3 regions of the Streptomyces sp. NPDC006743 genome follow, and region 1 is predicted to be linked to each of the others. Evidence: riboswitches for the same ligand, from Rfam matches in the RefSeq annotation. Region 1 holds a riboswitch; each other region holds the start of a gene.
The links. Region 1 has a riboswitch for thiamine pyrophosphate ahead of thiC (phosphomethylpyrimidine synthase ThiC). Riboswitches for the same ligand answer to the same signal wherever they lie in the genome.
Positions count from the first base shown of each region.

Region 2: it holds a riboswitch for thiamine pyrophosphate, as region 1 does, so the genes downstream of both, ABZ719_RS24995 (thiamine ABC transporter substrate-binding protein) here and thiC (phosphomethylpyrimidine synthase ThiC) in region 1, are expected to answer to the same signal.
Region 3: it holds a riboswitch for thiamine pyrophosphate, as region 1 does, so the genes downstream of both, thiO (glycine oxidase ThiO) here and thiC (phosphomethylpyrimidine synthase ThiC) in region 1, are expected to answer to the same signal.

Region 1 covers NZ_JBEYJA010000039.1:46,301-50,474, reverse strand. The annotation lists gene ABZ719_RS26865 (helix-turn-helix domain-containing protein) at 1-44, shown strand, start outside; gene ABZ719_RS26860 (SsgA family sporulation/cell division regulator) at 144-581, shown strand; gene ABZ719_RS26855 (YibE/F family protein) at 664-2,169, opposite strand; TPP riboswitch at 2,241-2,418, shown strand; gene thiC (phosphomethylpyrimidine synthase ThiC) at 2,411-4,174, shown strand, end outside.
Region 2 covers NZ_JBEYJA010000034.1:60,742-64,915, forward strand. The annotation lists gene ABZ719_RS24990 (iron ABC transporter permease) at 1-1,300, opposite strand, end outside; gene ABZ719_RS24995 (thiamine ABC transporter substrate-binding protein) at 1,360-2,430, opposite strand; TPP riboswitch at 2,514-2,619, opposite strand; gene rlmN (23S rRNA (adenine(2503)-C(2))-methyltransferase RlmN) at 2,810-3,916, opposite strand.
Region 3 covers NZ_JBEYJA010000002.1:226,908-231,081, forward strand. The annotation lists gene ABZ719_RS02500 (thiazole synthase) at 1-468, opposite strand, end outside; gene thiS (sulfur carrier protein ThiS) at 472-684, opposite strand; gene thiO (glycine oxidase ThiO) at 681-1,847, opposite strand; TPP riboswitch at 1,845-1,956, opposite strand; gene ABZ719_RS02515 (hypothetical protein) at 2,009-2,350, shown strand; gene ABZ719_RS02520 (FAD-dependent oxidoreductase) at 2,526-3,755, shown strand; gene ABZ719_RS02525 (Rv2175c family DNA-binding protein) at 3,834-4,174, shown strand, end outside.

The DNA.
Region 1 (4,174 bases):
TGGGACGGCGTGTCGGCTCCCTGGCGCTCGCTATCAGTATCTGAAAACTCACTCCTTGTGATCTGCCATATACGTTCAGCAAGATGCCACCAGTGTTGATGGGGATCATTCCCGGCCAGTCGACGGCAGATGACGGGGTAGTGATGCGCGAGTCCGTACAGGCAGAGGTCATGATGAGCTTTCTCGTGTCCGAGGAGCTCTCTTTCCGCATTCCGGTGGAACTGCGGTACGAGGCCTGTGATCCCTATGCCGTACGGCTGACCTTCCATCTGCCCGGAGACGCCCCGGTCACCTGGGCGTTCGGACGCGAACTGCTGGTCGACGGCGTGGGCCGGCCGTGCGGGGACGGTGATGTGCGGGTCTCGCCCGCCGACTCCGACTCGCTCGCCGAGGTGCTGATCCGCCTTCAGGTCGGCGGTGACCGCGCGCTGTTCCGCTCCTCCACGGCGCCTCTCGTGGCGTTCCTCGACCGCACGGACAAACTGGTGCCGTTGGGACAGGAAGGCGCTCTGGCGGACTTCGACACGCACCTCGACGAGGCGCTGGACCGCATCCTGGCGGAAGAACAGAGCGCGGGCTGAAGCGTTTCTTCAACCGGCGGCGTGCGGTGGAGTAACGCTTCACCGCACGCTTCGAGGACAGCTCACCGCTCTCGGGAACAGTTCACCGCTTGCGCCGTCGGCCCCTGCCGCCGCGGGCCGGCGCGGGCAGACCGGCCGCGGCCCTGGGAGGCGCCGCACCCGGGCGGTCGGCCGAGACGACCAGAGCCGCCAGGGCGGTGGTGACCGGTACGGACGCGACCAGGCCGATCGATCCCACGAGCGTGCGGACGATCTCCTCGGCGACGAGTTCGCTGGTCGCCACGGTCCCCACGCTGCTCCGCGCGATCGAGAAGAGCAGCAGCAGCGGCAGGGCCGCACCCGCGTAGGCCAGCACCAGGGTGTTGACCACGGACGCGATGTGATCGCGCCCGATGCGGATACCGGCACGGTACAGCCCCCGCCAGCCCATCGCCGGGTTGGCCTCGTGCAGCTCCCACACCGCCGACGTCTGCGTCACCGTCACATCGTCCAGGACACCGAGCGAGCCGATGATCACGCCGGCCAGCAGCAGGCCGCTCATGTCGATCGACGGATACAGGCCATGGATCAGGCCCGTGTTGTCGTCCGTGTTGCCGGTGAGCGCGGCCCAGCCGATGAACAGCGAACCCAGGATGCCGATCAGCACCAGGGAGATCAGTGTGCCGAGCACGGCCACCGAGGTCCGGGCCGACAGACCGTGGCACAGGTAGAGCGCGATCAGCATGATCGCGCTCGATCCGACCACCGCCACCAGCAGCGGATTCGACCCTTGCAGGATCGCGGGCAGGATGAAGAGGTCCAGCACCAGGAAGCTGATGGCCAGTGCGACCAGCGCCATGACGCCCCGCATCCGCCCGACGACCACGACGGCGAGTGCGAAGATTCCGGCCAGCAGCGCCATGGGGAAACCCCGGCTCACGTCCGTGACCGAGTACTGCAGGTCCCGCGGGGCGGCGGGCTCGTAGGCGGCGACGACCTTCTCCCCCTGGTGCAACTGCCGTGACTGGTCCGGCTGCACGATCTCGGTGAAGGTGCGCCCCTTGTCCTTGCCGGTGTCGACGCGGATCGTGGCCTTCTTGCAGGTGCCGGCCGACTGCGCCGGGGCCGAAGGGCCCTCGGCGGTGGAGGTGTCACCGGCCGGCGTGTCACCGGAGGCGTTCACCGCCTTGCAGCTCACCGACACCACCGAGGTGACCGTGGCCTGCTGCGTCTGCCGGTCGAAGCCCACGCCGGTGCGCTCGTGGGCGGGGCTCCCGCCCGGCCAGAGCACGGCGAGCCCGACCGCCACCGCGGCGGCGAAGGGGATCAGGACCGCGGCGATGACCTTGCGGAGGTGCTGCGAGACCGGGGCGGCAGGACCATGGCTGTGACTGTGGGCGTGGCCGTGTGCGTGGTCGCCTCCCGGACTGTCCGGGCGGCCGGTCCTGTGGTCGTCCGTGCGCAGGGTTCCCTCGGCCTGTCCGTTCTCGTGGCCGTGCTCGTGCCCCTGTCCGCGCTCGTGTTCCTGCCCGTGTTCTCGCCCGTGCCGGGTGCCGGATCCGCGCCGCGGCTCGGGGGGTGGAGGGGGGAACTGCTGCGTCGTGGTCACCGCCAGATCATCGCAAGAACGGCCGGGGCCCACTGTTCACCGCGCCATGGATGACGCTAGCGTGGAGGCACCTTTGCACACGCGGGAGCTCGGAGCACCGGGCTGAGAGGGCGCTGACCTCCGTCTTCGCGATGTTTCACGTGGAACGAGCGACGTTCCGCGGGAAACGCCGCCGGACGGAAGCCGCTGCGTCGACCGCCGAACCTGTTACCGGGTAATGCCGGCGTAGGGAGTAGGTCTCATGACCAACAAGGACGTACGCACGCCTGCCTCCGAGCAGTTGTCCAGCGACGGGGAGCAGACCGCTTCCCGTGAGGAGACCGGGAAGTCCATCGGCTGGCACAAGGCGTATGTCGAGGGCTCACGCCCCGACCTGCGGGTGCCGGTCCGTCAGGTGCACCTCACCAACGGGCAGTCGGTCACGTTGTACGACACGTCGGGCCCGTACACCGATCCGCTCGTCGACACCGATGTCCGCCGCGGTCTGGCTCCGCTGCGGGAGAACTGGATCGTCGCCCGCGGCGACACCGAGGAGTACGCGGGCCGTCCGGTCCGCCCCGAGGACGACGGGGTCAAGCACACCTCGCCGCGCGGGGGGCTGCGCAACCTCGACGCGGTGTTCCCGGGCCGGCCGCGCCAGCCGCGGCGGGGCCGGGACGGCCAGGCCGTGACGCAGCTCGCCTATGCGCGCCGTGGGGAGATCACACCGGAGATGGAGTACGTGGCGATCCGGGAGAACGTCTCTCCCGAGGTCGTCCGTGAGGAGATCGCGGCGGGCCGCGCGGTGCTCCCGGCCAACGTCAACCACCCGGAGACCGAGCCGATGATCATCGGCAAGCGCTTCCTGGTGAAGGTCAACGCGAACATCGGCAACTCCGCGGTGACCTCCTCGATCGAGGAGGAGGTCGAGAAGATGACGTGGGCGACCCGCTGGGGTGCCGACACCGTCATGGACCTCTCCACCGGCCGCAACATCCACACCACCCGTGAATGGGTGCTGCGCAACTCCCCCGTCCCCATCGGCACGGTGCCGCTCTACCAGGCCCTGGAGAAGGTCGACGGCAGGGCCGAGGAGCTGACCTGGGAGATCTACAAGGACACCGTCGTGGAGCAGGCAGAGCAGGGCGTGGACTACATGACGGTCCACGCCGGCGTACGCCTGGCGTACGTGCCGCTGACCGCGAACCGCAAGACCGGCATCGTCTCCCGCGGTGGTTCGATCATGGCGGCCTGGTGCCTCGCGCACCACAAGGAGTCGTTCCTCTACGAGCACTTCGAGGAACTCTGCGAGATCCTGGCCGCCTACGACGTCACGTACTCCCTCGGCGACGGACTCAGGCCGGGCTCGATCGCGGACGCCAACGACGAGGCGCAGTTCGCGGAGTTGCGGACGCTCGGGGAACTCAACACGATCGCCAAGCGTTTCAACGTACAGACCATGATCGAGGGCCCGGGGCACGTCCCGATGCACAAGATCAAGGAGAACATCGACCTTCAGCAGGAGATCTGCGATGAAGCTCCGTTCTATACGCTCGGACCGCTGACGACGGACGTCGCTCCGGCGTACGACCACATCACCTCCGGGATCGGCGCCGCCATGATCGCCTGGTGGGGCACGGCGATGCTCTGCTACGTCACGCCCAAGGAGCACCTGGGCCTGCCGAACCGGGACGACGTCAAGACCGGCGTCATCACCTACAAGATCGCCGCGCACGCGGCCGACCTCGCCAAGGGACACCCGGGTGCCCAGGAGTGGGACGACGCCCTCTCCGACGCCCGTTTCGAGTTCCGGTGGGAGGACCAGTTCAACCTGGCCCTCGACCCGGACACGGCACGGGAGTTCCACGACGAGACCCTGCCGGCGGAGCCCGCGAAGACGGCCCACTTCTGCTCGATGTGCGGCCCGAAGTTCTGCTCGATGAAGATCTCGCAGGACATCCGCCGGGAGCACGGCACCAGCCGGACCGAGATCGAGGAGGGCATGGCCCAGAAGTCCAAGGAGTTC
Region 2 (4,174 bases), on a different contig from region 1:
CCGCCGCCTCCCGCAGCCGTGCGTCCACCGCGCGCAGCACGGGCAGCATGGTCCGTACGACGAAGGGCACGCCGACCAGGGCCTGCGCGAGGGGCACCAGGAACCAGGACTGTCTGAGGTCCAGCGGCGGCTTGTCCAGGGCGATCAGGAATCCGAAGCCGACGGTCACCGCCGACACCCCGAGCGGCAGCATCAGCAGCGCGTCGAAGCCGCGCACGATCCGGCCGGCGTCGCGGCGGGTGAGCGCGGCGGCGGCCAGCGAGCCGATGACGACGGCGACGGCGGTCGCGGCGGCCGCGTAGGACAGGGAGGCGCCGACGGCGTGGATCGGCGCGACCAGGAAGGTGCCGCCGTCGGGGTCGGTCAGCGCACGGTAGTAGCCGAACCCGGGCGCGGTGAGCGAGCGCCGCACCAGCACGGCCAGCGGCAGCAGCAGGAGCACGGCGATGACGGCGACGACCGCGGCCAGCAGGGTCCACTGCCCGGCGCCGCGCGGACGGCGGGCGGTGCGGGAGGCGTCCACCAGTTTCAGCGCGCTCTCCCGGCGCCGTACCGTCCAGGCGTGCACGGCGAGGATCGCGCCCACCGCGAGGAACTGCACGAGGGTGAGGACCGCGGCCGTGGTGAGGTCGAACATCTGCGAGGTCTGCCGGTAGATCTCCACTTCGAGGGTGGAGAAGCCGGGGCCGCCGAGGATCTGCACCACGCCGAAGGAGGTGAAGGTGAAGAGGAAGACCATGAGCGCGGCGGCGGCCACCGCGGGGGCCAGGGCCGGCAGTGTGACCTTGCGCCAGGCGGTCAGCGGGGAGGCGCCGAGCATCCGCGCGGCCTCCTCCTGCCGCGGGTCGAGCTGGGCCCACAGACCGCCCACGGTCCGTACGACGACGGCGTAGTTGAAGAAGACGTGCGCGAGGAGGATCGCCCACACGGTGGTGTCCAGCCGCACCCCCCACAGCTCGTCGAGCAGTCCCCCGCGCCCGAGGAGGGCGAGGAAGGCGGTGCCCACGACGACGGTGGGCAGCACGAACGGCACGGTGACCACCGCCCGCAGGAGGTGGCGGCCGGGGAAGTCGTAGCGGGCGAGGACGTAGGCGCCGGGCAGCGCGATCAGCAGGGTGAGCGCGGTGGAGGCGAGCGCCTGCCAGGTGGTGAACCACAGGACGTGCCGGATGTCGGACCGGCCCAGCACCTGCGTGAACTGCCCCCACTGCCAGGAGCCGCCGGCGTGCAGGCCGCGCCGCACGATCGCGGTCACCGGGTAGGCGAAGAACAGCGCGAAGAACGCGACGGGCACGGCCATCAGGCCGAGCCGCGCCGCGTTCCCCGCACGCCGGCGCCGGACACGTGCCGTGTCAGGCCCTACTTCACTACGAGCGAGGACCACGTCTTGACCCACTGGTCACGGTTGGCGGCGATCTTGCCGGGGGCCATGGTCTGCGGGTCCTTGGCCTGCGGACCGTACTTCGCGAACACCGCCGGTACCGCGGCCGTCTCGCGCACCGGGTAGACGAACATGTTCAGCGGCATGTCCTCCTGGAACTTCTCGCTGATCAGGAAGTCGAGGAACGCCTTGCCGCCCTTGGTGTTCCGCGCGTTGCTGAGCAGGCCGGCGTACTCGACCTGGCGGAAGCAGGTGCCGTCCACGACGCCGGTCGGCGCGGTCTTCGGCTTCGGGTCGGCGTAGACGACCTCGGCGGGCGGCGAGGAGGCGTAGGAGACGACGAGCGGTCGGTCGCCCTTGGCCTTCTTCCCGCCGGCGGAACCGGAGAACTCCTGGTTGTAGGCCTGCTCCCAGCCGTCGACGACCTTGACGCCGTTGTCCTTGAGCTTCTTCCAGTACGCCTGCCAGCCCGCGTCCCCGTACCTGGCGGCGGTGCCGAGCAGGAAACCGAGGCCGGGCGAGGAGGTCGCCGCGTCCTCGGTGACGAGGAGGTTCTTGTACTGCGGCTTCAGCAGGTCGTCGAAGGAGGCCGGCGGCGCCAGCTTGCGGTCGGCGAAGTACTTCTTGTCGTAGTTGACGCAGATGTCGCCGGTGTCGACGGGCGTGACGCGGTGCCGGGCCTGGTCGACCCGGTACCGGCTGACGACCGTGCCGGAGTCCTTCGGCTCGTACGACTGGAAGAGGCCGTTGTCGAGCGCGCGGGACAGCAGCGTGTTGTCGACGCCGAAGAAGACGTCGCCCTGCGGGTTGTCCTTGGTGAGGATGGCCTTGTTGACGGCCTGTCCGGCGTCGCCGTCCTTGAGGATCCGCACCTTGTACCCGGAGCGCTTCTCGAAGTCCGCGATGACGCTCCTGGACGCGGCCCACGAGTCGTGGCTGACCACGGTGACGGTCTTGGTGTCCGCCGCCTTGTCACCGGACGACCCGCACGCGGACAGCGTGACCAGGCCGAGTCCGACGGCCGCGGCGACGAACGTCTTGTGGTGCACTGGATTTTCCTCCTGGATGGTGGCCAGGAAGAGACGCGGCCCCGCCCGGGTTCCGCGCGGGACGCCCGGGCAGGGCGCAACAGCTCGAGTGATGACCGAACTTCCTACCCAGAATGACCTGGGCGAGGTTCAGAGGGTCTGCGGCCGGTGCCGCACTCTCAGCGCTGTGGCGCTCCCCTGTCGGAATATGAAGATGTCGGAACGTGAAGCGGTGTGCGGGTTCAGCGTACCGTCCGCCCGTCGCCGGCCACCGGCCGGTCGCCGGCGACGGGCCGCGGCTGCCTCACGGTGGCCCCGTCCGCCCGGCGCGACCACCTCTCGGCGGCCCTGTCCGCCCTGCCCGGGTGTCTCTCTCCGGACGGCCGGCCGTCCGGCGCGGCTACCGCTCGGTGGCGGCGAGCTGGCCGCAGGCGCCGTCGATCTCCTGGCCACGGGTGTCCCGGATGGTGACGGGCACACCGTGCGCCGCGATCGCCTCGACGAACGCCTTCTCGTCCTCGGGCCGCGAGGCGGTCCACTTGGAGCCCGGCGTCGGGTTGAGCGGGATGAGGTTGACGTGCACCGGCTTGCCCTTGAGCAGGCGGCCGAGCCGGTCGCCGCGCCACGCCTGGTCGTTGATGTCTCGGATCAGCGCGTACTCGATGGACAGCCGGCGCCCGGAGCGGGCGGTGTACTCGAACCCGGCGTCCAGCACCTCCCGCACCTTCCACCGTGTGTTGACGGGCACGAGGGTGTCGCGCAGTTCGTCGTCGGGGGCGTGCAGGGAGATGGCGAGACGGCACTTGAAGCCCTCGTCGGCGAACCGGTGGATCGCCGGGACCAGGCCCACCGTGGAGACGGTGATCCCGCGCTGGGACAGACCGAGCCCGTCCGGCTCGGGGGCGGTCAGCGCACGGATGGCGCCGACCACGCGGTTGTAGTTGGCCAGCGGCTCGCCCATGCCCATGAACACGATGTTGGACAGCCGGGCCGGGCCGCCCGGCACCTCGCCGTCACGCAGGGCCCGCATGCCGTCGACGATCTGGTGCACGATCTCGGCGGTCGACAGGTTCCGGTCGAGTCCGGCCTGTCCGGTGGCGCAGAACGGGCAGTTCATCCCGCATCCGGCCTGGGAGCTGATGCACATGGTGACCCGGTCCGGGTAGCGCATCAGCACGGACTCGACGAGCGTCCCGTCGAACAGCCGCCACAGCGTCTTGCGGGTGGTGCCCTCGTCGGTCGCCAGATGCCGGACGACCGTCATCAGCTCCGGGAGCAGCGCCTCACGCAGTCTGGCGCGCGAGCCGGCCGGAATGTCCGTCCACTGCTCGGGGTCGTGCGCGTACCGCGCGAAGTAGTGCTGCGAGAGCTGCTTGGCGCGGAACGGCTTCTCGCCGATCGCGGCGACGGCCTCCTTGCGCTCGGCGGGCGAGAGATCGGCAAGGTGCCGCGGCGGCTTCTTGGCTCCGCGCGGGGCGACGAAAGTGAGTTCTCCGGGCTTGGGCATGGTGGTACCAGTGTCGCAGATCCACATGGGTGACCTGCGGCTGTCGGCTGCTACGACTGTCGGTAGTGGTCGTCGTCCGTCGCTGTTGAGCGGCCTCGGACGGCCCAGGGACGGCCCAGGGGCAGCGCGGGATGACGCGTTGACCTGGCTGTGGGCGCTGGGGTGTGATCACACCATGGGCCCTGGCAACAGCGAGACGGATGCAGCATAGGTCGGGTGGGGTGCCCAAAATGAACAAGGAAGCGCTTTGACCTGGGT
Region 3 (4,174 bases), on a different contig from region 1:
CGAGCCCAGCGGCATGACCGCGGCGCAGCCGACGTCCTCCAGCTTCCGGGCGAGCACCGGGTCGTCGTTCGTGTACGGCAGCACCGTGAAGCCGTCGTCGACCAGGGTCTCCGCCGCGTCCAGCAGCTCGATCGGGTCCGGCAGCAGGGTGCGCTCGTCGGCGATGACCTCCAGTTTGACCAGGTCGGTGCCGAGCGCCTCCCGGGCGAGACGGGCCGTGAGCACCGCCTCGCCCGCCGTGAAGCAGCCCGCGGTGTTGGGCAGCACCCGGATGCCGAGCCTCTCCAGCACGGACAGCACGGAGCCGTGCACGGAGGGGTCCACCCGGCGCATCGCGACCGTGGTCAGCTCCGTGCCGGAGGCCACCAGGGAGCGTTCGAGGACGTCCAGGCTGGGCGCACCGCCGGTGCCCATGATCAGCCGGGACGTGAAGGACGTACCACCGAGGACGAAGGGGTCGTCGGCCATGGGTCAGCCTCCTTGGACGGCGGTGAGGATCTCGACGCGGTCGCCCTCGGCCAGGGCGGTGGAGGGCCACCGGTCGCGCGGCACGACGGTCTCGTTGAGGGCGGCGGCCACCCCGGAGGGCGCCGCGGTCAGGGTCCGTACGACGGCGTCGAGGGCCGTGCCGGGCGAGAACTCGCGCGGCACGCCGTTGACGGAGATGCGGACGGGGGTGCTCATGCGGACTGCTCCGTGAGGGTGGCGGCGTGGAAACGCCGAGGGCTGAAGGGGCGGGCCTCGTCCGGCAGCTCGCCGGTGGCCAGGACGTGCGCCATGACGTCACCGGTGACCGGGGTGAGCAGCACCCCGTTGCGGTAGTGCCCGGTGGCCACCAGCAGCCCGTCCAGGCCGGTCGGGCCGAGCAGCGGCGCGTTGTCGGGGGAGCCGGGGCGCAGCCCGGCGCGGGTCTCGGTCAGCGGCAGCTCGGTGATGCCGGGCACCAGCTCGTGCGCGTCGCGCAGCAGCTCGTAGACGCCGCCCGCCGTCACCGTGGTGTCCCAGCCCAGCTCCTCGCTGGTGGCCCCGACGACCAGCTCGCCGCTGAGCCGCGGCACCAGGTAGAGGTGGCCGCCGCGCACCACGGCCCGCACCGTGCGGCTCAGGAACGGCGCGTACCGCTGGGGCACGGTCAGCCGGAGCACCTGCCCCTTCACCGGCCGCACCGGCGGCAGCAGGTCGTCCGGGACCCCGGCGAGGCGTCCGCTGAGGCTGCCGGCGGCCAGTACCACCTGCCCGGCGCCGAGCGCGGTGCCCTCGCGCAGCACGCAGCCCGTGGCCCGCTCCCGTTCGACGGTGAGCCGCTCGGCCCAGGCGCGGTGGAAGACCACGCCCGTGCGCTCGCAGGCCACGACCAGGGCGGCGGCCAGCCGCCGCGGGTCGATCTGGTGGTCGCCGTCCACCCGGAGCCCGCCGCGCACGCCCGGCGCGAGCATCGGCTCCAGGCGCCGGCACTCGCGCCCCGACAGCCACTCCGACTCCAGCCCCGAGCGGTGTTGCAGGGCGTGCAGTTCCCGCAGGTGGGCGCGGTCGTCGGCGTCCAGCGCGACGGCCAGCGTGCCGCACCTGCGGTAGCCGAGGTCGTGGCCGGTCACCTCGGTCAGCTCGGCCGCGAAATCCGGGTAGCGGCGGGCCGAGGCCAGGTTCAGGCCGAGCAGGGTCTCCTCGCCGTAGTGCAGTTCCGTGACGGCGGCCAGCATCCCGGCCGCCACCTGCGCGGCACCGCCGCCCGGCTCGGGGTCCACCACGGCCGCGGACAGTCCGCGCCGGGCGGCGCGCCAGGCGGTCACGAGCCCGATGATCCCGCCCCCGATGACGAGGACGTCGGACGTACGTGGCAACGACATGGGCGTCCAGCCCCTCCCTTCGCCGGCATGACCCGGATCAGGTTCGTACGGTCGGAGGCCGCCAGCCTCCCTCTCAGCCCGGTGCGTCCGGGCTCCCGCGAGTGCTTGTACGGTGGCCACCCTAGTCCTTGGAGCAGCGCTTTTGTAAGGGAGCCTCCCGTATGCCGCCCTCGCTGGACGGTCTCGTCCTCGCCCCCGTCGCCGATCAGGCCCCCGGTCAGGTGGGCACCCGGACCCGCTTCACGTACCACGAACGGGGCGGGGAGATCTGGGCCGAGTACGCGGGCGGCGACGTCGTCCGCGGTCACCTGGTGGGCACCAGGGAGGGCGACCGGCTCGACTTCCGGTACGTCCAGCTCAAGCACGACGGCACGACCTCCTCGGGGCACTGCGTCTCCACGGTGGTGGAACTGCCCGACGGGCGGGTGCGGTTGGAGGAGAGCTGGGAGTGGGAGTCGCAGGCGGGGAGCGGCACGAGCGTGGTGGAACAGGTGGGCGACTGACGGCGGCGGGCGCGGCGCGGCCCGGCGGGGGCGGCGTGACCTCGGCCGGCGGGACAGGGAACCGGCGGGCGTGGCACGGCCTCGGCCGGCGGGACAGGGACGCGGCGGGCGTTGTGGAGCACGTCACTCCGCACGCCCCCTGACTGACTGAACGTCAGCTGACTATGGTGATCAGGTGAGCGAGCAGACGCAGGAACAGGGCACCGCCCAGCCGCGGCGGGTGGTCGTCGCCGGCGCGGGCATGGCCGGTGTGCAGACCGCGGTCGCGCTGCGCGAGCAGGGCTTCACCGGCACGATCACACTGATCGGCGCCGAACCCCACCAGCCCTACGACCGGCCACCGCTGTCCAAGGCCGTCCTGCTCGGCAAGGCCGAGGGGTCCGCCTTCGACGTCGACTTCGAGGCGCTCGGCCTGGAGCTGCGGCTCGGCTGCGAGGCCCTGGCCGTCCGCTCCGAAGCACATGTGCTCGACACCTCCGAAGGACCCGTCCCCTACGACGTCCTCGTCCTCGCCACCGGCGCCGAGCCGGTGCGGCTGCCCGGCGCGGAGGACGTCCCCGGCGTGCACCTGCTGCGCACCCTGGACGACGCCGGACGGCTGCGGCCGGTCCTCGCCGAGCAGCACGACGTCGTCGTGGTCGGCGCCGGCTGGATCGGCGCCGAGTTCGCCACGGCCGCGCGCGAGGCGGGCTGCGCGGTGACGGTCGTGGAGGCCGCCGACCGGCCGCTGGCCGGTGTGCTGCCCGCCGAGGTGGCCGCCCCGATGACCGCCTGGTACGCCGACAGCGGCACCGTGCTGCGCACCCGCGCGCGCGTGGCACGCGTCGAGCCCGGCGCGGTCGTGCTCGACGACGGCTCACGGCTGCCCGCGGGCGCCGTCGTCGTCGGCATCGGCGCCCGCCCCGCGACCGCCTGGCTGGCGGGCTCCGGCGTCGAGCTGGGCGAGCGCGGAGAGGTGCTCGCCGACGACCACCTGCGCACCAGCGTGCAGGACGTGTACGCGGTCGGCGACTGCGCCTCCTTCCCGTCGGGCCGGTACGGCGAACGCCTGCTGGTCCACCACTGGGACAACGCGCTCCAGGGCCCGCGCACGGTCGCCGCCAACGTGATCGGCCTGACCCCGGCCGTCTACGACCCGGTGCCGTACTTCTGGTCCGAGCAGTTCGGCCGCTTCGTGCAGTACGCCGGCCACCACACCGCGGCCGACGCCACCGTCTGGCGCGGCGAGCCCTCCGGCCCGGCCTGGACGGTGTGCTGGCTGCGCGACACCCGGCTGGTCGCCCTGTTGGCGGTCGGCCGCCCGCGGGATCTCGCCCAGGGCCGACGGCTGATCGAGGCCGGTGCGGTGATGGACGCGGGGCTGCTGGCGGACCCGTCGAGGCCGCTGAAGACGGCCACCGCGTAGCCCGCTCGCCGGACGGTCTCCGCCCAGGTGGACGGGGTCGGCTTCCGAGTGTCGGTGGCAGATGGCACGCTTGGTCCCGTGACCGAGATTGACGCGAAGACCGATGCGCTCGTCCCCGCCTGGCTGACCCTGCCCGACATCGCCGAGATGCTCGGCGTCGACGTGACGCGTGTGCGGCAGCTGGTCAAGGAGGGCCAGCTCATCGCCGTACGCCGCGGTGAGAACCGCGCGCTGCACGTCCCCGCCGCCTTCATCGACGGGGACAAGGTCGTCAAGGGCCTGTCCGGGACCCTGACGCTCCTGCGGGACGACGGCTTCACGGTCGAAGAGATGATCGAGTGGCTCTTCACCCCCGACCCGACCCTGCCCGGCACCCCCGCGCAGGCCCTGAGCGAGAATCGCGGCACGGAGGTGAAGCG